Regions from separate parts of the Leclercia sp. LSNIH3 genome, predicted to be linked through region 1. Evidence: predicted binding sites of a transcription regulator. Region 1 holds the regulator's gene; each other region holds the start of a gene.
The links. The regulator PhoB, encoded in region 1, activates phosphate uptake and scavenging genes when phosphate is short. The targets are predictions, from matches to a motif close to CTGTCATAAAACTGNCNNAT.
Positions count from the first base shown of each region.

Region 2: the regulator PhoB is predicted to act here: its motif matches at 3,928-3,947, upstream of C3F35_RS06155 (PhoX family protein).
Region 3: the regulator PhoB is predicted to act here: its motif matches at 3,814-3,833, upstream of kdgR (DNA-binding transcriptional regulator KdgR).

Region 1 covers NZ_CP026387.1:1,385,208-1,393,042, reverse strand. Annotated here, with positions in the region: gene sbcC (exonuclease subunit SbcC) at 1-694, opposite strand, end outside; gene sbcD (exonuclease subunit SbcD) at 691-1,896, opposite strand; gene phoB (phosphate response regulator transcription factor PhoB) at 2,091-2,780, shown strand; gene phoR (phosphate regulon sensor histidine kinase PhoR) at 2,802-4,097, shown strand; gene brnQ (branched-chain amino acid transporter carrier protein BrnQ) at 4,507-5,826, shown strand; gene proY (proline-specific permease ProY) at 5,906-7,279, shown strand; gene malZ (maltodextrin glucosidase) at 7,411-7,835, shown strand, end outside.
Region 2 covers NZ_CP026387.1:1,257,910-1,265,744, forward strand. Annotated here, with positions in the region: gene C3F35_RS06145 (helix-turn-helix domain-containing protein) at 1-266, shown strand, start outside; gene pheP (phenylalanine transporter) at 408-1,793, opposite strand; gene C3F35_RS06155 (PhoX family protein) at 1,897-3,870, opposite strand; gene C3F35_RS06160 (TonB-dependent receptor) at 3,990-6,176, opposite strand; gene C3F35_RS06165 (hypothetical protein) at 6,241-7,323, opposite strand; gene C3F35_RS06170 (hypothetical protein) at 7,827-7,835, opposite strand, start outside.
Region 3 covers NZ_CP026387.1:4,323,068-4,330,902, reverse strand. Annotated here, with positions in the region: gene cspE (transcription antiterminator/RNA stability regulator CspE) at 73-282, opposite strand; partial or broken gene C3F35_RS20980 (DUF2627 domain-containing protein) at 301-439, opposite strand; gene C3F35_RS20970 (MBL fold metallo-hydrolase) at 966-1,955, opposite strand; gene C3F35_RS20965 (YebO family protein) at 1,975-2,265, opposite strand; gene mgrB (PhoP/PhoQ regulator MgrB) at 2,339-2,482, opposite strand; gene C3F35_RS20955 (YobH family protein) at 2,640-2,879, shown strand; gene kdgR (DNA-binding transcriptional regulator KdgR) at 2,931-3,722, opposite strand; gene C3F35_RS20945 (MFS transporter) at 3,901-5,274, shown strand; gene htpX (protease HtpX) at 5,322-6,203, opposite strand; gene prc (carboxy terminal-processing peptidase) at 6,397-7,835, opposite strand, start outside.

The DNA of each region.
Region 1 (7,835 bases):
CTTCGTCAGTAAGTACCTGCAAACCTTGCTGAAGCTGCTGTTGTTGCTCCTCGCTGAGTAACACCACCCCGGCGGCCTGGGCTTCACGCCGCTCCAGTTCGCTGCGGGCCGCTTTATGTTTTTCAAACACCATCGCCGAGATCTGGCCGTAAATTTCGGTGCCGGTCAGCTCCTCCAGCAGCTCGGCGCGCTCTTTTGGCCGGGCGTTGAGGAAGGCGGCGAACTGCCCCTGGGATAACAGCATCGAGCGGGTAAAGCGGTCGTAGTCCAGGCCGGTCAGGGAGGCGACAAGCTCCAGTTTATCCTTCACTTTATCCGCGAGGATTTTGCCATCTTCGCACTGGGCCAGCTCCACACGCGGGGCCTGGAGGTTGCCGTCCGGCTGATTGCGCGCCCGGTTCTGGCTCCAGAAAGCGCGATAGGCTACCCCTTTGACTTCAAACTCCACCTCTGCCAGACACTCGGCGGTATCGCGGGTCATCAGATCGTTTTGCGATTGTGAAACCGTATTCAGGCGCGGCGTCTCGTGGTACAGCGCCAGACAGATGGCATCCAGCAGGGTGGTTTTCCCGGCCCCTGTGGGGCCGGTGATGGCAAACAGGCCGTTGCTGAGGAATGGCTCGGCGGTAAAGTCGATTTTCCATTCGCCCTTGAGTGAGTTGAGGTTTTTCAGGCGCAGGCTGAGAATTTTCATGCGTTGTCCTCCTCGTTATCCAGGGCATGCAGGGCATGGCTGAACAGCTCGTTTAACCTTGCCCGCTGTGCGTCGTCCAGGGTCTCCTGCGCCAGGCGGCGCTCAAAGACCTCCTCCACCCGCAGCTCACTGAGGGTTTCACGCAGGCTGTTGGCGAGGAGTTTCTCGCGCAGCTCGCGACTGCGCCGCACCAGTAGCACCTCCACCGGCAGATCGTCCGTCAGGTGCTGAATTTTACGCTGCATGTCGTGCAGATACTCCTCGGTGGCAATTTCGATATCCAGCCAGACGGGAGGCGTCTGCTTCACGCCGCGCCACTGCTCCAGCTGGGCAGCAATGGCCGCCAGATCGCCCTTCAGTACCGCCAGCGGCTGGGTAATGGGCACGTCAAGGGATTCGACGGCGCTGAGCTTGCCGTGGTCGAAGCTCACCAGATGCACGCATTTGCTTTTGCCGGTTTCATCGAAGCTGAGGGGAATAGGGGAGCCGCAATAACGAATATGCTCGCAGCCGCCAATCTTCTGTGCGCGGTGGATGTGGCCCAGCGCAATATAGTCGGCCGCCGGGAAGTGCTGCGCGGGGAAGGCATCCAGCGTCCCGATGTAGATGTCACGTACCGCGTCACTTTTACTGGCACCTACGGTGGTAAGATGCCCGGTGGCAATGATCGGCAGGACGCTGTCGCCGCGCAGCTGGCAGGCGGCGGTATATTGATCGGCGTAATAATGGGTGATAGCCGTTAACAGCTGCTGCTGTTTCTCGATTCCTGAAAGACCCGCCTGGCTTTTCATCACGTCGCGAGGGCGTAAGAACGGAATAGGGCATAGCACCGCCCCTGGTGTACCGTCACGCTTGCGCAGAATTTGTGGCCCATGTCCGGCGCTGGCGACCACGGTCGTGTTGAGAAAGGCCAGGATTTCACGGGATTCATTCAGCGTGGCCACGGAATCATGGTTACCGGCCACAATCACCAGATGGCACCCGGTCTTTTGCAGGTTCACCACGAAACGGTTATACAGCTCTCGCGCATAGCTCGGCGGCGATCCGGTATCAAAAATGTCACCGGCCACGAGAATGGCGTCCACCTGGTGTGTTTGCGCCATCTCAAGCAGCCAGCTGAGGAAGGCTTCATGTTCGGCGGCGCGGCTTTTACTGTAGAAGTTCTGTCCCAGATGCCAGTCCGAGGTGTGAAGTATGCGCATAACAGATCCGTGGCAAAAAAATGTAAGCGGGATTATAAACATTCAGGGGAAGGAAGATAACCGCTACAATCAGGGCGACCAGAAAACAACGGTTTGCCTTTATTGGTGGGCGTCTTTTTCATAAATCTGTCATAAATCTGACGCATAATGACGCCGTATTACAAACATGTAACCTAAATAAGACAGGGCTAAGTATGGCGAGACGTATTCTGGTCGTAGAAGATGAAGCACCCATTCGTGAAATGGTCTGTTTCGTGCTCGAACAAAATGGCTTTCAACCGGTAGAAGCCGAAGATTACGACAGCGCAGTAAATCAGCTCAACGAACCCTGGCCCGATCTGATCCTGCTCGACTGGATGTTGCCCGGCGGCTCTGGTCTGCAATTCATTAAACATATCAAACGCGAAGCCTTAACCCGCGATATCCCGGTGATGATGTTGACCGCCCGTGGCGAAGAGGAAGATCGCGTTCGCGGCCTGGAGACCGGCGCGGATGACTACATCACCAAACCTTTCTCCCCGAAAGAGCTGGTGGCGCGTATCAAGGCGGTCATGCGCCGTATTTCACCGATGGCGGTCGAAGAGGTGATTGAGATGCAGGGTCTGAGCCTGGATCCCACCTCGCACCGCGTCATGACCGGTGAAAATCCCCTCGATATGGGGCCGACAGAATTCAAACTGCTGCACTTCTTTATGACCCACCCGGAACGCGTATATAGCCGCGAGCAGCTGCTTAATAATGTCTGGGGCACGAACGTCTATGTTGAAGACCGGACGGTGGATGTTCATATTCGTCGTTTGCGTAAGGCGCTGGAAACCAGCGGTCACGATCGTATGGTACAGACCGTCCGCGGCACGGGTTATCGTTTCTCCACCCGTTTCTGAACAATCACAGGAGTGTGACGCGTGCTGGAACGTCTGTCATGGAAAAGGCTCTGTTTTGAACTGGTACTTTGCTGTATTCCGGCCCTGATCCTCGGGGCTGTTTTCGGTTATTTACCCTGGTTTTTGCTGGCGGCAATCACCGGATTGCTGATCTGGCACTTCTGGAATCTGCTCCGCCTGTCATGGTGGCTGTGGGTAGACAGAAGCATGACCCCTCCGCCGGGAAGCGGTAGCTGGGAACCTCTGCTGTATGGTCTGCACCAGATGCAGATGCGTAATAAAAAGCGCCGACGCGAGCTGGGCAATCTGATCAAGCGCTTTCGCAGCGGCGCGGAATCCCTGCCGGATGCGGTGGTGCTCACCACCGAAGAAGGGGCAATGTTCTGGTGTAACGGACTGGCGCAACAGCTATTGGGCCTGCGCTGGCCAGACGATAATGGACAGAACATCCTCAACCTGCTGCGTTACCCCGAGTTTGCCCAGTATCTGAAAAAACGCGATTTTACCCGCCCACATAATCTGGTGATGAACAATGGTCGTCATCTGGAGATCCGCGTGATGTCCTACAGCGACAAGCAGTGGCTGATGGTGGCACGCGACGTGACGCAAATGCACCAGCTGGAAGGGGCGCGGCGCAACTTCTTCGCCAACGTTAGCCATGAATTACGCACCCCACTGACGGTGTTGCAGGGCTATCTGGAGATGATGCAGGAGCAGACTCTGGAGGGCGCGCCGCGGGAAAAAGCGTTGCAGACCATGCGCGAGCAGACGCAACGGATGGAAGGGCTGGTCAAGCAGTTGCTGACCCTTTCCCGTATTGAGGCCGCACCAACCCTGGCGCTCAATGAAACTATCGACGTGCCGATGATGTTGCGGATGTTAGAGCGAGAGGCGCAAACCCTAAGCCAGCAGCAGCATCAGCTCACCTTCGAGGTGGATAACACTCTCAAAGTGCGCGGCAGTACCGATGAGATGCGCAGCGCCATCTCCAACCTGGTCTATAACGCGGTGAATCACACGCCGGCAGGCACTCACATTACCGTGCGCTGGCAGCATGTGCCTACGGGGGCGGAGTTCAGCGTCGAGGATGACGGCCCTGGCATTGGCCCGGAGCATATTCCTCGTCTGACCGAGCGTTTTTATCGGGTGGATAAAGCCCGTTCCCGCCAGACGGGCGGCAGTGGGCTGGGGCTGGCTATCGTTAAACATGCCATCAATCACCACGACAGCCGTCTCGATATTGTCAGCACGCCGGGCAAAAGCACGCGTTTTAGCTTCGTGATCCCGGAACGTTTGATTGCCAGTAACAGCGCCTGACGCCCCGACTGTAATCAGATATTGCCACAGGCCAGCGTAAGCTGGCCTGTTTGCTTTGCAGTCAACCGAAGCGCGAATAAATTTTATACGCCTGATGCTTTTTTGTTCGCATGATTAGCCATGGGTTTTTCTTATAAATGGTGTAATGTTCCAGGTGTTAATTTCAAGCTGGCATATTGTTCTGGTTTTGCGATCCCATATTGCCTTTAAACGTTATAAGCGTTTAAATTGCCGTCCTGATATTGTCGGACAGACTGTATTTGCGTGGTAAATCGAAAAATTATTCCTGACCACGGCAGCAGGGGAGCATTTCCCGCTGAAATTGCACATTTTTTCCGCTGTTTTATTCCGCATGGGATAGCGAAAAATTCAACGTTTTCAACACCACATCCACAGGCAGTAAGGTTTTATGACCCATCAACTGAAATCGCGCGATATCATCGCACTGGGCTTTATGACATTTGCGCTGTTCGTTGGCGCAGGCAACATCATCTTCCCACCCATGGTTGGCCTGCAGGCAGGTGAACACGTCTGGACTGCAGCGATCGGCTTTCTGATCACCGCTGTGGGCCTGCCGGTATTGACCGTCGTGGCGCTGGCGAAAGTCGGCGGCGGCGTCGATAGCCTCAGTGCACCGATTGGCAAAGTGGCTGGCGTGATGCTGGCCGTGGTCTGCTACCTGGCGATCGGTCCGCTGTTCGCGACCCCTCGCACCGCGACCGTCTCCTTCGAAGTGGGGATCGCCCCGCTGACCGGTGACGGCCCGCTGCCGCTGTTTATCTACAGCCTGGTCTACTTCGCTATCGTGATCCTGGTGTCGCTCTATCCTGGCAAGCTGCTGGATACCGTGGGCAACTTCCTGGCCCCGATGAAGATTCTGGCGCTGCTGGTACTTGCGATTGCGGCAATTATCTGGCCTGCAGGCCCGCTGAGTTCGGCCACTGAAGCGTATCAAAACGCAGCCTTCTCTAACGGTTTTGTGAATGGTTACCTGACCATGGATACGCTGGGTGCGATGGCGTTCGGTATCGTGATCGTTAACGCTGCGCGTTCCCGTGGCGTGACCGAAGCGCGTCTGCTGACCCGTTACACCGTCTGGGCTGGCCTGATGGCGGGCGCGGGTCTGGCACTGCTCTATCTGGCGCTGTTCCGTCTGGGTTCCGACAGCAGCGTGCTGGTTGACCAGGGCGCGAACGGTGCGGCCATTCTGCATGCCTACGTGCAGCATACCTTTGGCGGCGCGGGCAGCACGATGCTGGCTATCCTGATCTTCCTGGCCTGTCTGGTGACTGCGGTTGGCCTGACCTGTGCCTGTGCGGAGTTCTTTGCGCAGTACGTTCCGCTCTCTTATCGTACGCTGGTGTTTATCCTTGGCGGCTTCTCGATGGCGGTGTCGAACCTGGGTCTGAGCCACCTTATTCAGGTCTCCATTCCGGTGCTGACCACCATCTACCCGCCGTGCATCGTGCTGGTGGTGTTGAGCTTCACCCGCGGCTGGTGGAATAATTCCACACGAATTATCGCCCCGGCCATGTTTATCAGCCTGCTTTTTGGTATGCTTGACGGGATTAAGGCATCGGCAATCAGCGCCATGCTGCCCGCCTGGACACAGCGTCTGCCGCTGTCTGAACAAGGTCTGGCCTGGCTGATGCCTACCGTTGTTGCACTGGTACTGGCTATTATCTGGGATCGTGCTGCAGGGCGCCAGGTTACATCGAACGCGCACTAATCAACGGCTGAATGTTAAACCACGGGGCGTAATGCCCCGTGGTTTTTTGTTTTTTTTAGTCTGAATGGCATGACAACAAATGGAAAGCACTAACAAACTCAAGCGTGGATTAAGCGCCCGCCATATCCGCTTTATGGCGCTGGGTTCTGCAATCGGCACCGGTCTTTTTTATGGCTCGGCAGATGCCATCAAAATGGCCGGTCCCAGCGTTCTGCTGGCCTATCTTATCGGCGGTGTTGCCGCCTACATCATTATGCGTGCGCTGGGGGAAATGTCCGTTCATAACCCGTCGGCCAGCTCCTTCTCCCGCTATGCCCAGGAAAACTTAGGCCCGCTCGCCGGGTATATCACCGGCTGGACCTACTGCTTCGAAATCCTGATTGTGGCCATTGCCGATGTCACGGCTTTCGGCATTTACATGGGCGTCTGGTTCCCGACAGTGCCACACTGGGTTTGGGTCCTTAGCGTGGTGCTGATCATCTGCGCCATCAACCTGATGAGCGTGAAGGTGTTCGGCGAGCTGGAGTTCTGGTTCTCCTTCTTTAAAGTCGCCACCATCATCATCATGATTGCCGCCGGTATTGGCATTATCATCTGGGGGATTGGCAACGGCGGACAACCGACCGGGATACACAATCTCTGGAGTAACGGCGGCTTCTTCAGCAACGGCTGGATCGGCATGGTGATGTCGCTGCAGATGGTGATGTTCGCCTACGGTGGGATTGAAATCATCGGCATTACCGCTGGTGAAGCGAAAGATCCTGAGAAGTCTATCCCGCGCGCCATCAACTCGGTGCCGATGCGTATTCTGGTCTTCTACGTGGGCACGCTGTTTGTGATCATGTCTATCTACCCGTGGAACCAGGTTGGCACCAACGGTAGCCCGTTCGTACTCACTTTCCAGCATCTGGGGATCACCTTTGCCGCCAGCATACTTAACTTTGTGGTGCTGACTGCGTCCCTCTCCGCCATTAACGCCGACGTCTTTGGCGTGGGGCGTATGCTGCACGGCATGGCAGAGCAGGGGAGTGCGCCTAAGGCCTTCGCCAAAACCTCCAGCCGCGGCACGCCGTGGGTGACGGTGCTGGTGATGACCGTTGCGCTGCTGCTGTCGGTCTATCTGAACTACATCATGCCGGAGAACGTCTTCCTGGTGATCGCCTCGCTGGCGACCTTCGCCACCGTCTGGGTGTGGATCATGATTCTGATGTCGCAGATTGGCTTCCGTCGTCGTCTGTCGCCTGAAGAGGTGAAAGCGCTGAAGTTTAAAGTGCCGGGCGGCGTGGCAAGCACCGTCGCTGGCCTGATCTTCCTGGTCTTTATTATCGGCCTCATTGGTTACCACCCGGAAACCCGCATCTCGTTGTATGTTGGCTTCGCGTGGATTGCCTTGCTGCTGGTGGGCTGGGTGTTCAAACGCCGCCGCGAGCGTCAGTTAGCAGAAGTGCAGTAATCAGAATGCCCGGCAAACGCCGGGCATTTTTCTCCTCCCCCTTTCTCCTCCCCCAATAAACCGCTTCGCGATGAGTGAACATCAACTACCCTGTGGCAAGGTGACCTCATTTCTGGGATAGGGGATAAGAGATGTTGAATGCATGGCACCTGCCGGTTGCCCCATTTGTTAAGCAAAACAACGATAAACTTGTCATTACGCTGTGGCTGACGGGTGAGCAGCTGCCTGAGCGGGTCACGCTGCGCGCTGAATTCGATAATGAAGAGACCTCGCTGCCGATGCATAAGGTGCGCAGCCAGCCGCAACCCGGCGTGACCGCCTGGCGCGCGACCATTGACGCAGCGAAAGGGCAGCCGCGGCACCGCTACAGCTTTAAAATGCTCTGGCATAACCGTCAGCTTTGGTTTACCCCACAAGGGTTCAGCCGCTTTCCACCCGCCCGGCTGGAGCAGTTCGCCGTCGATTATCCTGATGCCGGGCCCGAGTGGGTGGTTGAGCAGGTCTTCTATCAGATTTTCCCGGACCGCTTTGCCCGCAGCCAGCAACGCAACCCGGA
Region 2 (7,835 bases), 130 kb from region 1:
GCCAGGAAAGTCAGGAGCGAATTGCCGCTAAAGTTGAGGATCTGCGCATTATTGTCGCGCTCAACCAGCTCCGGGAAGAACTCAACATATCGCAAACTGAACTTGCTGCCGCGATGGGGGTTAAACAGCCTACCGTTGCGAAAATTGAGCAACCGGATAATGATCCGCGTCTTTCTACGCTTAAACGCTATGTTACGGCGTTAGGGGGTGAAGTGAGTATTGATGTCATTCTGCCCACCGGGAAGCGGGTGGCGTTTCATTTTTGATTACCCTGCGGCATTTTTGCGGTTAGGGCTGCGCTTACCGGGTTTACGGTTTTTGTAGGCTGTTATAAGCGCCGCGCCGCAATGCGAAAACGGGAATGGTGCGGCCTGATGCCCTCTCCCACCGGGAGAGGGCCAACGCCTTTACTTTCTGGAAAGTTTAAAGGCCGCAAACAGGAACACAATCCACACCGGCAGCAGGATGGCTGAGGTGCGCATGCCGTCCATGGTGCACATCAGCACCAGGATCATCGCCAGGAAGGCGATACAGAGATAGTTACCCGCCGGATAGAGCAGCGCTTTGAACTGCGTCTCGCGTCCTTTGCGGCGCATCGCCGCGCGGAACCGCAGGTGCGCCAGACAGATCATGATCCAGTTCAGCAGCAGGGTCGCGACCACCAGCGCCATCAGCAGGCCAAAGGCTTCGTGCGGCAGCAGGTAGTTGACCAGCACCACCAGCGAGGTAATGCCCCCGGAGAGCAGCAGCGAGTTCACCGGGACGCCGCGACGGCTGACGCGGGTTAAAAACTTCGGCGCGTTACCCTGTACGGAGAGGCCAAACAGCATGCGGCTGTTGGAGTAGACGCCGCTGTTATAGACCGACAGCGAGGCCACCAGAATCACAAAGTTCAGCGCCGACGCCACCACGTTGCTGTTCAGATCGTGGAAAATCATCACAAACGGGCTGCTGTCAGACTTCACTTCCACCCACGGGTAGAGCGCCAGCAACACCACCAGCGAACCGATATAAAACAGCAGAATACGGTAAACCACCTGGTTGACCGCTTTCGGGATGCTTTTATGCGGGTCCTGCGCTTCGGCGGCGGTAATGCCAATCAGCTCCAGCCCACCAAACGAGAACATGATCACCGCCAGCGACAGCACCAGCCCTTTCCAGCCGGTCGCGAGGAAGCCGCCGTGCTGCCACAGGTTGTCGAGGGTCGCCCGCTCGCCGCCGTGACCGGAGAACAGCAGCCACAGGCCAAAACCGATCATGCCGATGATGGCCAGCACCTTAATTAAGGCGAACCAGAACTCGGTCTCTCCGTACAGGCGCACGTTCACCAGGTTAACGGCGTTAATGATGATGAAGAATACCGCCGCCCAGATCCAGGTGGGTACCTCTGGCAGCCAGTACTGCATATAGATGCCCGCAGCGGTCAGCTCTGCCATGCCCACCAGCACGAACATCACCCAGTAGTTCCAGCCAGAGAGGAAACCGGCGAACGGCCCCCAGTATTTGTAGGCAAAATGGGCGAAGGAGCCGGATACCGGCTCTTCTACTACCATCTCGCCGAGCTGGCGCATGATCAGAAAGGCGATAATGCCCGCGATGGCATAACCCAGCAGCACGGCAGGACCGGCCATCTGAATGGCAGGACCGATGCCGAGAAACAGCCCAGTGCCGATAGCGCCACCGAGTGCGATAAGTTGAATATGTCGGTTCTGTAAACCACGATGCAGCGTCGGTGTCTGTTCCGACGAGGCTTCAGTAACACCAGTACCTGAAGCGGATGACGCGTTTTTCACGTCTTACCCCTGTCTCTTTTTATGGAAGGGGCACCTTTTAACACTTCAGGCAGACGGGAGCAAGTTAAACGCCGGGCAACGGTTGCTGCCCGGCGGGAGGCTATCACGAACCGATAATACCGCCGTCCGCTCTGGTGATGACCACCGTTGAGGCGCGAGGACGCCCTTGCGGATTGTTATCCGGCCAGTTAGAAACGGCGCGCGGGTTTGCCGGGTCGGTAATATCGTCCCCGCCCTCCCCCGGATGCTGAATATTAATAAACAGCGTGCGGTTGTCCGGGGTGAACGCAATGCCGGTGATTTCGCAGCCGCGTGGGCCAGTCAGGAAGCGGCGATACTCGTTGGTGCCCGGAATGGTCGCCACCATCTGGTTATTGCCCATCCCCTCATAGGCTTTCTTGTTAATGGTGCTGGAGGAGACGTCGGTCTGGATCCAGAGCACGCCCTGATGGTCAAACGACAGGCCGTCCGGGCTGCCAAATTCGGCCCCCTTCATGCTGCCTTTCGCCTTTTCATCCGCAGTGTCCGTTCGCCCGGCCAGCACCAGGATGTCCCATTTAAAGCGTAACGCTGCCGGATCGCCGCCCTCTTCGTGCCAGTGCATGATGTGGCCGAACGTGTTGTTTGCTCGCGGGTTGGCCGCATCCACCGGCGCTTTGCCCTCTTTGCCGCGATCGCTGTTGTTGGTCAGCGTGCAGTAAACGCTGCCGCTGTTATGGGGATCGACCGCAATCCACTCAGGACGGTCCATCTTAGTCGCCCCTACGGCATCGGCCGCCAGACGGGTTTTAATCAGCAGGTCGCCCTGATTGTCGAACCCTTTGCTCTTATCCAGGCCGTTCTGGCCAAACACCAGCGGCAGCCACTCGCCGGAGCCGTCATCGTTGAATCTGGCGACATAGAGCGTGCCAGCGGAGAGCAACTGCATGTTGGCTTCGCGATCCGCCGGATTGTAATTGTTGTCGGAAACAAATTTGTAGATGTACTCAAACTTCTGGTCATCCCCCATATAGGTGACCACGCGCTTATCGGCGGCCAGGGTGACGGCGGCCCCTTCGTGTTTGAAGCGACCCAGCGCGGTGTGCTTGCGCGGCGTGGAGTTCGGGTTGTACGGATCGATTTCGACCACCCAGCCAAAGCGATTCGGCTCGTTAGGGGTTTTATCCACGTTGAACCTGTCGTCCACCTCGCTCCAGCGGTAGGACTCATCGCTGTCGCTGATGCCGTAGCGCTTCTCCAGCGCGTTACGCTCGCTTTTTTTGACGAAAATATCCGACCAGTTCTCTTCGCAGGTGAGATAGGTTCCCCAGGGGGTATAACCGTTAGCGCAGTTTTGCATGGTGCCGAGCACCTGCTCGCCCTGCGGATCGGCGGCGGTTTTCATTAACGCCTGCTGACGCGCCGGGCCGGTGAGCTGCATCGGGGTATTTACCGTGATGCGGCGGGCAAAGCCGGAGGGGCGCACCACTTCCCAGTCGCTGCCGCTCTTTTTCACTTCGATAATCGACACGCCCATCGCGTTCTGGCCTTTACGCGCCTTCTCCAGGCTCCAGTTGGCGGTGCCGTCGGTAAAGAGCATACCGTTGTCGATATACTCGTGATTCATCGCCAGCAGGCCATGGGCGGGATCCTGCTCCCCTTGCGGCAGGCTAAACCACGCCATGCCGTCATGGTGCATACCCGCCTGTGCCGCCTGCTCGTCTGTCGTGTTGCTGGCGTCAAATTTGAAGGCTGGCAGATTGCCCTTGATACCAGTAGCGTCGCCCCAGCGATAGAAAGGACGCGCAATGTAGCCCTCGGGCACTCTGACCGTATCGTCGGTTGAGACCGGAATGCTGGTAAAACCGAGCGAGACCGCTTTGCTCAGCGCTGAAGGCTGTGACACCGCGGCCAGGGCGTTTTCAGGCTTGAGTAAAAAGGGGAAAGAGGCGGCGGCACCGGCAACGGCACCCATCTGCAGGAAACGGCGGCGGGAGAGGAACATCTCCGCCACGGTGGAAAATACCGGGTTAGCGCTGGGATTGCTGACATCATCGCGATGTTCTTTTTTGAATACGGACTTAAGAGGTTTACCCACGATGGCTTCCTTTCTTTAGGCTAAGAAATGACAAAGTGGGAACACTATAAGAACAATTTGTTACATTTTTATAACAGACGGACGGTGGGGCATCCCTGCCCCGATAACGAGGGTCGAACTCAGAACTCGTAGCCGACAGAGACCTTAAAGGTACGTGGCTCACCCTGGAACAGGTAAGTGCCGCTGTCGTCAACGCTTGACCAGTAGTTTTCGTCGGTGACGTTTTCAATGCCAGCGCGAACGGTCATCTGGTTCTGGTCATTGTTGACCGCGAAGCGGTAACGCATGCCCAGATCCAGGGTGGTATAGCTGTCCAGCTTTTTGCTGTTGGCCAGATTGGCATACTGCGAACCGGAGTGGTTCACACGGGCGGTGGCGGTCAGGCCGTCGACAGGCTTGATGTCATACTCCGCACCCAACACGCCGTAGAACGACGGAACGCCAATGGCGTCGTTGCCCTGATTAACACCGTTGTTGGTTTTGGTCAGCTCCGCCTGCAGCCAGGTGGCGCTGGCATTCAGACGCAGGCCCAGCGTCGGCTCGCCAAAGACGTTCAGCTCGATACCGCGGTTACGCTGCTCTGCATCCAGCCCGTAATATTTGGTCTGGCTGTCGAGAATGGCAGACGGCATTTTAATTTCAAACAGGGCCAGCGAGCCGCCAACGCGACCGAAGTCAGCCTTCACGCCCACTTCGTTCTGCTTAGAGTGGACGATACCGGTGCTCTGGCCGTAGTTGATGGCGGTGTTAGGCGCGGTTTTACCCGGCTGCAACGCTTCGGTGTGGTTAGCGTACAGCGAGATTTCGTCCCAGGGTTTGTACACCACGCCATAGGTAGGCATCCAGCGGTCGCCGTCGAAGCTATCGCCAGCGTTTTCCAGACCGGTGACTTTGTTATACCCACGAATGACCACTTTCTGATGGCGCGCCCCGACGGTGAACAGCAGTTTGTCGTCCAGCACGCCGAGGGTGTCGCTCAGCAGCCAGCCCTGGGTTCGGGTGCGGCCGCTGGTCAGCGGATCGCTGTAGTTACCGCCCGCCCCATTGGAGTTGGTGCTCGGTGGCGCATCCACACCGGTGTTGTGGTAGATGTTGGTGACCGGGTTATCCTTCGCCGCCGACATCTTCCAGGCAATTTTCTCGTTTTTGGTCATCGCCGAGTAGCCGACGTTAACCTTATGGGTCACAAAGCCGGTCGCAAAGTTACCGCGGATCCCCGCCATGCCGCTTACGCTGTCGCTGATACGGTTGGTATCCAGGCGGCTCGCGGTGGCTTTGCCGCTCTTATCCACCAGCTTCGCACCGCTGTACAGCCCCTCTTCATGGGCGTGTTGCGCCCCCAGACCGGTATAGGCGGTCCAGTTGTCGGTGATGTCATACTCGCTGCGCCACATGCCGAATTCGTTTTCGATATTGCTGTAGGCCCATTTCTGCGAGTAGTTGCGATCGTTTTTCGGCGGCTCTGGCACGAAATCTACGCCAGAGATGTTGACCCCGGTTTCCGAGCCGTGGAAGGTTTTCTTCTGATACCCCAGGTCCACGGAGGTACGGAAGTCATCTCCCGCATAGTCCAGACCGGTGGACAGCAGCGTGGTGCGGCGGCGGTCGTTAGCAACCGGCGCTTCGCCTTCACGGTGTACCACGTTGACGCGGGCACCAAACTGGTCGCTGTCGCCGAAGCGACGACCGGCATCAAGGGTGGTGCCAATCTGCGAATCCGAGGTGTAGTCCACGCCCACTTTCGCCTGCGGTGTTGCCCCCGCGTGTTTCGGTTCGAGGTTAATCATGCCGCCCACGCCAGAGCTGGCCGCGCCGTTCATCAGGGAGTTAGCACCTTTGAAGATCTCAATGCGATCCACCATCTGCGCATCCACCACCTGACGCGGCAGCACGCCGGAGAGGCCGCCGAAGGTCATGTCATCCCCGTCGAACTTCAGGCCACGAATGCGGTAGCTTTCTGCGCTGTTGCCGTAGCCCTGTACGGACTGGACGCCCGCATCGTTAGCCACCACGTCAGCAATGGTGTGCGCCTGCTGATCCTCCACCAGTTTGGAGGTGTAGCTGATGATGTTAAAGGGAACGTCCATCGCATTTTGCTGACCGAGCATCCCCATGCGGCCGCCGTTCGCCACCTGCCCGTCCAGGAAGGCTGGCACCAGCTGGTCGCCGCCGGGTTTAAAATCGCTGGCGGCAGACTGCACCACGATGGTCTCTTCTTTTTTGCTCTCCGCTGCCACCGCGGAATGGGCGATGGCGCCTATAGCGAGTGCCAGCAGCGTTTTGTTCATTTTTCTGGTGTGGTTCATGATTAACTCGTTCAAATTTCGCGCAAAATGGCCCGTTGCCGGGCCTGAGTTGTTATGAGAAAGCTTATTTCAGGGCGATACGCACAACGCTGTCCGGCCCGTTAGTCGAGTGGTCTTTGTTGAACGCCTGCTTAACGGTGACGTACAGCGTCTGGCCGTCAGCCGACAGCAGCAGGCTGTTCGGGTTCGGCGGCAGATCCCACGTCTGCTTGACGGCATAGGTGGTGGCCTCGAGGCTCAGCAGCTTGCCGCTTTCACGCTGGGTGATGTACAGCTCGTTGCGTTTGGCGTTGAACTTCACCGCCAGCGAGTCGCCGACGTCGAGCTTCTTAATGATTTCACCGGTATGGATGTCCAGCACCAGGGTGGTTTTGGCTTTCGAGTTGTCGGTGACAAACAGGCGGCCCGTCGCGCTGTCTTCCGCGAGGTTCAGCAGCAGCGCCGGTTTATCCCCGAGCGGCTTCCAGCGTTTTTCAATGCGGTTGCGCTTAGGATCCAGGATCAGAATTTCCCCCCCGCCATTCGCCACGTAGATGCGTTGGGTCTGTTCAGACCACATCAGGCCGGTGACCCACTGGCCCGCGTTCTGGATGGTCTTTTTCAGCTTCAGCGTTTTTGCATCTACCACCCAGATCACCGCCGGATCGGCCACGCCGCCGATGTAGAGCACGTCGTTATGCAGCAGCACCTGGCGCGCGCCGTACGGGAAGCCCTCTTTGTTGCGCTCGGTGAACAGCAGGCGCTGTTTCACTTTGCCATCGGCGGTGCTGATGGCGCTGATCCCGCCGTCCAGTGAGTTGGTGGTATAAAGGGTCTGGCCGTCCTCAGAGATCGCGAGGGCGAAGTTTTTCAGATCGGTATGGCTGCGGCCGATGGTTTTCAGGGTCGCCGGATCGAGCTTGTACACCACCCCGCCCTGCACATCCTTGAAACCTTCCGAGCTGGCAACGTACAGCGCATCGCCTTTCGGGCTCATAACCATTTCGTACAGGCCGTCAGCCAGATCGCGTTTAACGACGTTGGTCTGCGCCGGGGCGGCAGGTTTCGGGGCATCAGCAGCGGGAGCGGTGGTCGCGGTGTGTTGAGCTGCGCAGCCGCTGAGTGAGACAGCAACCAGCAGCGCCAGGGCGGACAATTTTTTTGACATCAGGAACATCCTTTACCGTGCAAATCGAATTTGAGGTGGACGTCTGCGTCGCATATGCATTGCGATTAGAAGTGTGATTTCGGGCCATCAGGCCTGTGCAGCGTCCACCGTTAACACTCAGTGTTCCGTGTGAGATCTGCACTCACTGTTGATGCGGGAAAGTCCCTACGCGCCCACAAACACTAAAGAGAATGAGAACTATACTCATTATCCTTCTGTAATCAAGTGTAAACAGGGACACAAAGTAAAAAAGCGGTTCAAAAACATCCCGGTAATGGTTCGGGTTTATCCTGTCGTGGAAGAGAGGTTCGGAGAGGTGCGGTTGGTTAACACGCCGCTGTGAGGTGTGGCGGGAATAGAGATATGCGGCGGGTCGATAGCGTGATCGTCTTCGGGGAAAACTTGCCCCTGAATGTCTGTCTGAAGGGGGGGACAAAAGTCCAGGCCGATGATGTGCGCATTAAGCACAGCGATTTATGCCGGGGGATGCTCTCGGTAAGCCGTTACCGGCC
Region 3 (7,835 bases), 1.8 Mb from region 1:
AAGCCCCGCACAAGCGAGGCTTTATCTCTGCAACTGAAACGTCGAAACGCTTCAGACAAGGCAGGGGTTCGATCAGATAGCGGTTACGTTAACAGCAGCCGGACCTTTCTGGCCGTCCTGAATTTCGAACTCAACGTTCTGGCCTTCAGCCAGAGTTTTGAAGCCGTTACCCTGGATTGCAGAGAAGTGTACGAACACATCTTTGCTACCGTCAGCAGGAGTAATGAAACCAAAACCTTTAGACTCGTTGAACCACTTAACTTGACCTTTAATCTTTGCCATTTGCAAAATTCCTTTGAATGTTTTCTTAGCCCGTGGGCATTCACTGAGATAAAACTGAGACATTACTGCATGTGGCACTAATATAAGGTTCGGCAGAGAAGCGGTATTCAACGACAACGTGTTTACTCAGGACTTCTTTACTGAAAATGCCACACATAAACAGAACTGTACCTCGTTTGACCCAAACCGTGTTATCACATACAACTTAAATAATGGCAAGCCATTTTTAAACGTGTCTCGATCAGCCGCACAAATTGGGGGACTGATTTGCCACAATCTGCACAGTAATGCACTTACGTGTATACAGAGCCTGTTTGTTGCGCGATCAGTAACCGTCAGGGGAGACGCTGTTATCAAAGACTTTTTTACCTTAGACCAATAACTTCAGATCGTCCAGCAAGCGAAGCTGATTTCGTGACAGGGTTATTTCCGTTAGAACAATTGGTAAGAAGTTATGCTGTTTTAATCGCAACGGCAGAGATTTGTTTCCTTGCTTAAAACAGCCCTGGGCGCTTCGCTTGTTTAACTTATATACATCGCAACGTTGTTCGTCGCTATGCACCAAAATAATGATATTTTTATGAACCTGCCTCAAAAAAAGGCAATCAAAACGTTTCGATTAAATTAAAATATGATCCGCGTCGGTTTAATACGGAATAAGTACTATCTGAACTCGTAATAGTTTATATGGATAAATATTGACCAATGCGCAAGGGCTGAAAGTTATCGTCCGGCAGCGACAACGCCCTCAGGGTCTGAGACAGCTCTCTGACCGGTTCATCCAGTGACTCATCCGTCAGCTCAAACACGCCCCAGTGGATGGGGATCGCCCGCGGCATGCCCAGCTGTTGCCAGAGCGCCACCGCTGCCTGCGGATCCATATGATGAATCGACATGAACCAGCGTGGTGCATAGGCACCAATGGGTATCGCGATGGTATCCAGTTTTCCCAGCCGCTGGGGGATAGTCAGCAGATCCGGGGTGTAACCCGTATCGCCGCTGAACCAGAAGCGCTGGTTTTGCCCTTCAAAGACCCACCCACACCAGAGCGAGCGGTTGCGATCCCACAGGGTTCGCATGCTCCAGTGCTGCGCCGGAACGGCGGTGAACACCATTCCTTCGAAGACATAGCTTTGCCACCAGTCCAGCTCGACAACCTGTTTTGCCCCACGACGACGACACCATTCTCCCAGGCCTAATGGCACAAAAAAGGTGAGCTGCGGAAAACGTCGCACCAACTGGCGTACCGTAGCGGCGTCAAGATGATCATAATGGTTATGGGAAATCACCAGCGCATCCAGCGGTGGGAGCGCCGCAACGCTCATCACCGATGGCGTTTTTCTGGCAGGTCCGGCAAAGGGGACCGGGGAAGCGCGGCGGGAAAAGACCGGATCGGTGAGAATGTATTTCCCGTTCAGGCGTAGCAGCAAGCTGGCATGTCCCAGCCACCAGACGCCGTCCTCTTCATGGGTATTCAGGGTGACAGGTTGCCACCACTGGCGGATAAAATGCTCATAGCCCTGTTCGGGCGGCTTTGGCAGGCGGGCGGCTTTTCGCTCTTTCTGCCAGCGTTCGACATCGCCAGGCTGGTGCTCAGCGCCATCAACATTGCGAAAACCCTGCGGGGTATGATGCGCGAGGGAGGCGTTATACCAGGGATTGCTCCAGGCCATACTCACCTCCCCTGACTGGTTAGCGTTCAGCTACCAGACGAATAAAGTCATCGTCCTGGCTATTAGCCGTCTCTTCTGCCGCTTTTGGTGCTACTTTCTCTTCCGGTTCATTGGCTTCGCACAGGCGGCGCAGCAGCGCGTTCTGTCGTTTCTGCAAATCGACCAGCGTTTCAAGCAGTTCAATTTGCTCATTGGTACGGGAGCTTGCACGGTTGATAAAAAACCACAACACCAGCCCCACCACCAGCAATAGCACCGAGATCGCCAGAGATGCCACACTCAGCATCCCGGAATTCACTAACTCACCCATTTCACCCCCCAATAAAAACGCTCATATTACCACTCGCGTTCAGGAAGGAAATCATTTGCGAGAAAAATGCCCGTTACCACGGAATAAACTTATTCACAGAACAAATACCGCTAAAAAACTGTACGTCCTGGTCACACATCACATTGATGGTCTGCGTCCAGAGCAACACACAGGCCAGCAATACCAGCACCAGAATCACCCAGCGTATTTTTTTCACTCCACTCTCCGTCCATAACTGCCTGATGCCAGGTTATCATGCGCAACTTAAACCATGCCTAACTGTACCGTGAAGACGAGCCTTTCGGAATCATAGGCTTGTTAACGCAAATGTATCGGTTACGCTATGGGGCAGTCATTAAAAAAATGAGGCAATAATGCGCTTTTTTATTCGTACACTGATCGTTATAGCCCTGATCTGGACGGGTTTACTGCTGGCGGGTTATGGCGTGCTGATGGGCAGTAAAGAAAATGCGGGCGGACTGGGTATCCAGTGCAAGTACCTTACCGCACGCGGATTCAGTACAGCACAATACATTCATTCTGACAGCGGCATTATCGGCCTCACTCGCTGCCCATTGCTGCGAAAGAGCGAGATAGTGGTCGATAACGGCTAATTCCGCACATAAAAAACGCTGCCCAAGGGCAGCGTTTTTTTACCGGAAAACTCAGAACGGATAGTCGTTATAACCCATCTGCTCAGAAATTTTCCGCGCCGCCGTGTGCAGCATTTCCACATATTCGTGCAGATGCTCTTCAGAGAAACGCAGCGTCGGGAAGGAGATGCTCAGGCCAGCAATCACCACACCGAAGCGGTCGAATACCGGCACGCCGATGCAGCGTAAGCCCTCTTCCTGCTCCTGGTTATCTTCGCCATAACCCTGCTCACGCACCTTATCCAGCACCTCTAACAGCTCATCGGTAGTGGTGATGGTGCGTTCAGTGCTGCGTTTATACTCGACGTTCTCGAGGATCTGCTTCACTTCTTCACGGTCGCGCCAGGCCAGCAGAACTTTACCGATAGCGGTACTGTAGAGCGGATTGCGGCGACCAATGCGTGAATACATGCGCAGGTTATACATGGAGTCGATCTTATGGATGTAGACAATGCTGTCTTCGTCCAGCGCACCGAGGTGCACCGTCTCTTTCGTCAGACGAGAGAGTTCACGCATCTGAATATCAGCGCTACGGATAAGATCGACGTTCTGCAGCGCGCGTGCGCCCAGTTCGAATAGCTTCAGGGTCAGGGAGTATTTTTCAGACTCGCCTTCCTGTGCAACATAACCCAGTGATTTCATGGTCTGCAAAAAGCGGTAAACGGTGCTTTTTGACATCATCACACGCTGGGACAGCTCAGTAATACCAATTTCGCGCTCTTCGCCAAGCGCCTGCAAGATGCCGAACACCTTTAACACAGAAGAAACAGAATCTGGCTGTTTATCCAAATCCGCGATTGCCATTAATCACCTCAACGCAAGTGTTTTATAAAATTTAGAACCGGTTTTTATTATAAATTCGCAGTGGCATTGCTGCAATCAATCCTGGCTTACCTGGTTACAAATCTGCGACATATAACCGAAATAACAGTGATAATATCGTTACCCTGTTAATAATAACCTGTATTGCTCATTCATTCTCATGACACTTACCCCCAAAGATGGGCTGCCGTTACCGCAGCGCTATGGTGCAATTGCGACCATTATCATCGGTATTTCCATGGCCGTGCTGGATGGCGCGATCGCGAACGTCGCTCTGCCGACCATCGCCAGCGACCTGAATGCCTCGCCTGCCAGTTCGATCTGGATCGTCAACGCCTACCAGATAGCTATTGTCATCTCCCTACTGTCGTTCTCGTTTCTGGGCGACATGTTTGGCTACCGCAGAGTGTATCAGTGCGGACTGGTGGTCTTTACCCTGACCTCGCTGTTCTGCGCCCTTTCCGACACCTTGCACACCCTGACGCTGGCGCGCATCATCCAGGGGTTTGGCGGCGCGGCGCTGATGAGCGTTAATACCGCGCTGATCCGGCTTATCTATCCGCAGCGGCATCTGGGCCGGGGAATGGGCATCAACTCCTTTATAGTCGCGGTATCATCGGCGGCTGGCCCGACAATCGCCGCAGCGATCCTGTCGGTGGCTTCCTGGCAGTGGCTGTTCTTAATCAACGTTCCGTTGGGTATCGTGGCGCTTGTGTTCGCCCTGCGTTACTTACCCGCCAACGGCCCGAAAAGCAGCATGCCTAAATTCGATCTGCCAAGCGCGGTAATGAACGCCCTCACCTTTGGTCTGCTGATCACCGCTCTGAGCGGTTTCGCCCAGGGGCAGTCGCTGCCGTTGATCGCGGGCGAGGTCGTGGCGCTGCTGGTGGTGGGCTTCTTCTTCGTGCGTCGTCAGCTGGCGCTACCGGTACCGTTGCTGCCGGTGGATCTGCTGCGCATTCCCCTCTTCTCCCTCTCCATTGGCACCTCGATATGCTCTTTCTGCGCGCAGATGCTGGCCCTGGTCTCGCTGCCCTTTTTCCTGCAGAGCGTTATTGGCCGCTCTGAAGTGGAAACCGGTCTCCTGTTAACGCCCTGGCCGCTGGCGACCATGGTAATGGCGCCGCTGGCTGGTTATCTGATTGAACGGGTTCACGCGGGATTGCTGGGTGCGCTGGGGATGGTAGTGATGGCGGCGGGTCTGTTCGCCCTCGCCCTGCTCCCGGCGGCTCCGCACGATCTGGATATCATCTGGCGAATGATCTTGTGCGGGGCGGGCTTTGGTCTGTTCCAGTCTCCGAACAACCATACGATTATTACTGCCGCCCCGCCTCATCGCAGCGGCGGAGCCAGCGGGATGCTGGGTACGGCGCGCCTGCTGGGACAAAGCACCGGCGCGGCGCTGGTGGCCTTACTGTTCAACCTGGCCGGGCAAAACGGCACGCACCTGGCGCTGCTGACCGCCGGCACGCTGGCCGCCGCTGCTGCCATCATCAGCGGGCTGCGGGTGACGCAACCACGGCCGCAGGCATAAAAAAAGCGCGTCCGTGGACGCGCTTTTTCATTCACAAGCCAAAGCCGTTATTTCAGGTACTCGCCGCTACGCAGCGCTTCAATACGCTTATCCAGCGGTGGGTGAGACATGAACAGCTCACTCAGCGATTTCGATTTACCGTTGATGCAGAACGCCATCATGCTGGAGGCTTCCTGCGGTTCGTAGCTGGTTTTCAGACGCTGCAGGGCAGCAATCATCTTCTCGCGGCCCACCAGTTTGGCAGAGCCAGCATCCGCATGGAACTCACGATGACGGGAGAACCACATGGTGATAATGCTCGCCAGGATACCAAACACCAGTTCCAGTACCATTGAGACCGCAAAGTAGATCAGCGGGTTACCGTTACTGGATTCGCCTTCCTCACGATCCCCGCCCATAAAGCCTGCGGCAATCTGCGCGATAATGCGTGAGATAAAGATAACGAAGGTGTTCACCACACCCTGAACCAGGGTCATGGTCACCATATCGCCGTTGGCAATGTGGCTGATCTCATGGGCAATTACCGCCTCGGCTTCGTCACGGCTCATGTTCTGCAACAGGCCGGTACTCACCGCAACCAGCGACGAGTCACGACGCGCACCGGTAGCAAAGGCGTTGATATCCGGCGCGTGATAGATCGCGACCTGCGGCATGGCAATCCCCGCCTGACGGGCCTGATTGGCGACGGTATTCATCAGCCAGCGTTCCATATCGTTACGCGGTTGCTCAATAACCTCGCCGCCCACGGACTTGAGCGCCATCCATTTGGACATCAGCAGCGAGACAAAGGAGCCACCAAAACCAAACAGCAGCGCCATAATTAACAAGCCCTGAACGCTGCTCGACTGAATTCCTGTCAGGCTAAGTACCAGCCCGAAGACCACCATGACCGCAAGGTTGGTGAGCAGGAAGAGCGCGATTCGCATCATAATATTCTTTTAACCTCAGTTTAACAAAACGCACTATGCGATTACCCACATCGTATGGGTATTCCGCATATTTTCAAGGATTGCAGCGATGTAAGTCACCAGAAAGACACAACTTTACATAATGAAATGACTGGCTGACGGCAGGAGGAGGTTAACAAAAAAACAGGCACAATTTCTTGTGCCTGTTGAGGGATTATTTTGCCGGAGCGGGGTTCCCGGCAGGTTGGTCTTTTTCCAGTTTCGCCAGGTCAATGGCGATCTTCACCGTCTCATCAAGATACGGATCTGGCTCCTGATAATCCTTCGGCAGATCATCCAGTTTCTTGAGGAGTGGCTTACCTTCACGTTTAAAGCGGTCGTTGATACGCGCCAGACGTGTTGCATCATCCTCTTCGTTCTCTTTCAGACGCTGAGCGTAGTTCAGAGAGACAATATTGCGTTTCGCTTTCAGGGCATTGAAACGGGCAATATCCTTCACGATGTACTGGAATTCAGGATCCTTGGCGATGCGCTCGTCATGTTGTTTCAACAGCGCCGGACCAAACTGAGTGATATCGCCCGACTTCACGTAGGTGGCAGCATCAACGCTATCCCACGGCAACGCGTTATCTTCGAACTTCTCACCGGTTTCGGTCTCTTCGGTGCCGGTCGGCATGATGATGTCCGGGGTTACGCCTTTACGCTGGGTACTGCCGCCATTCACACGATAGAACTTCTGAATGGTGTACTGTACCGAGCCAAGCGCTGGCCATTCCGGGCGCAGCATCTGATCGTAAATGCGGTTCAGGGAACGATACTGCTGTACCGTGCCCTTCCCGAAGGTCGGTTCGCCAACAATCAATGCGCGGTTGTAATCCTGCATCGCGGCGGCAAAGATTTCCGATGCCGATGCACTAAAGCGATCGACCAGGACCACCAGCGGGCCTTTGTAGTAAACAACGCCATCGGTGTCGGCGTCTTCACGCACTTTACCGTTGTTATCACGTACCTGTACCACCGGACCGGACGGAATAAACAGGCCCGACAGCGAAACCGCTTCGGTCAGGGCGCCGCCGCCGTTGGTGCGCAGATCGATGATCACGCTCTTCACGTTTTGTTTTTCAAGCTTCTGCAGTTGAACCTTGACGTCGTCCGTCAGGCCTACGTAGAAACCAGGAATATCCAGCACGCCGACCTTGTCTTTACCCACGGTTTTCACCGACATTTTCACCGCGCGATCTTCCAGACGGATACGTTCGCGAGTCAGGGTAACGATACGGGTCTTGGTGCCTTTACCGGCAGGCAGAATTTCCAGACGGACCTTGCTGCCTTTCGGCCCTTTGATCAGGGCTACCACATCATCCAGGCGCCAGCCAATTACATCCACCATGTTCTGGCCAACCTGGCCGACACCCACAATGCGATCGCCTACGCTAATCGCCTTGCTTTTGGCCGCCGGGCCGCCCGCAACCATGGAGTTGATCACCGTGTAATCGTCATCCATCTGCAGCACCGCGCCAATCCCTTCAAGGGAGAGACTCATTTCGGTGTTGAACTGCTCGGTGTTGCGCGGAGAGAGATAGTTGGTGTGCGGATCGATTTCGTGCGCGAAGGCCGTCATCGCCAGCGAGAACACATCTTCACTGTTGGTCT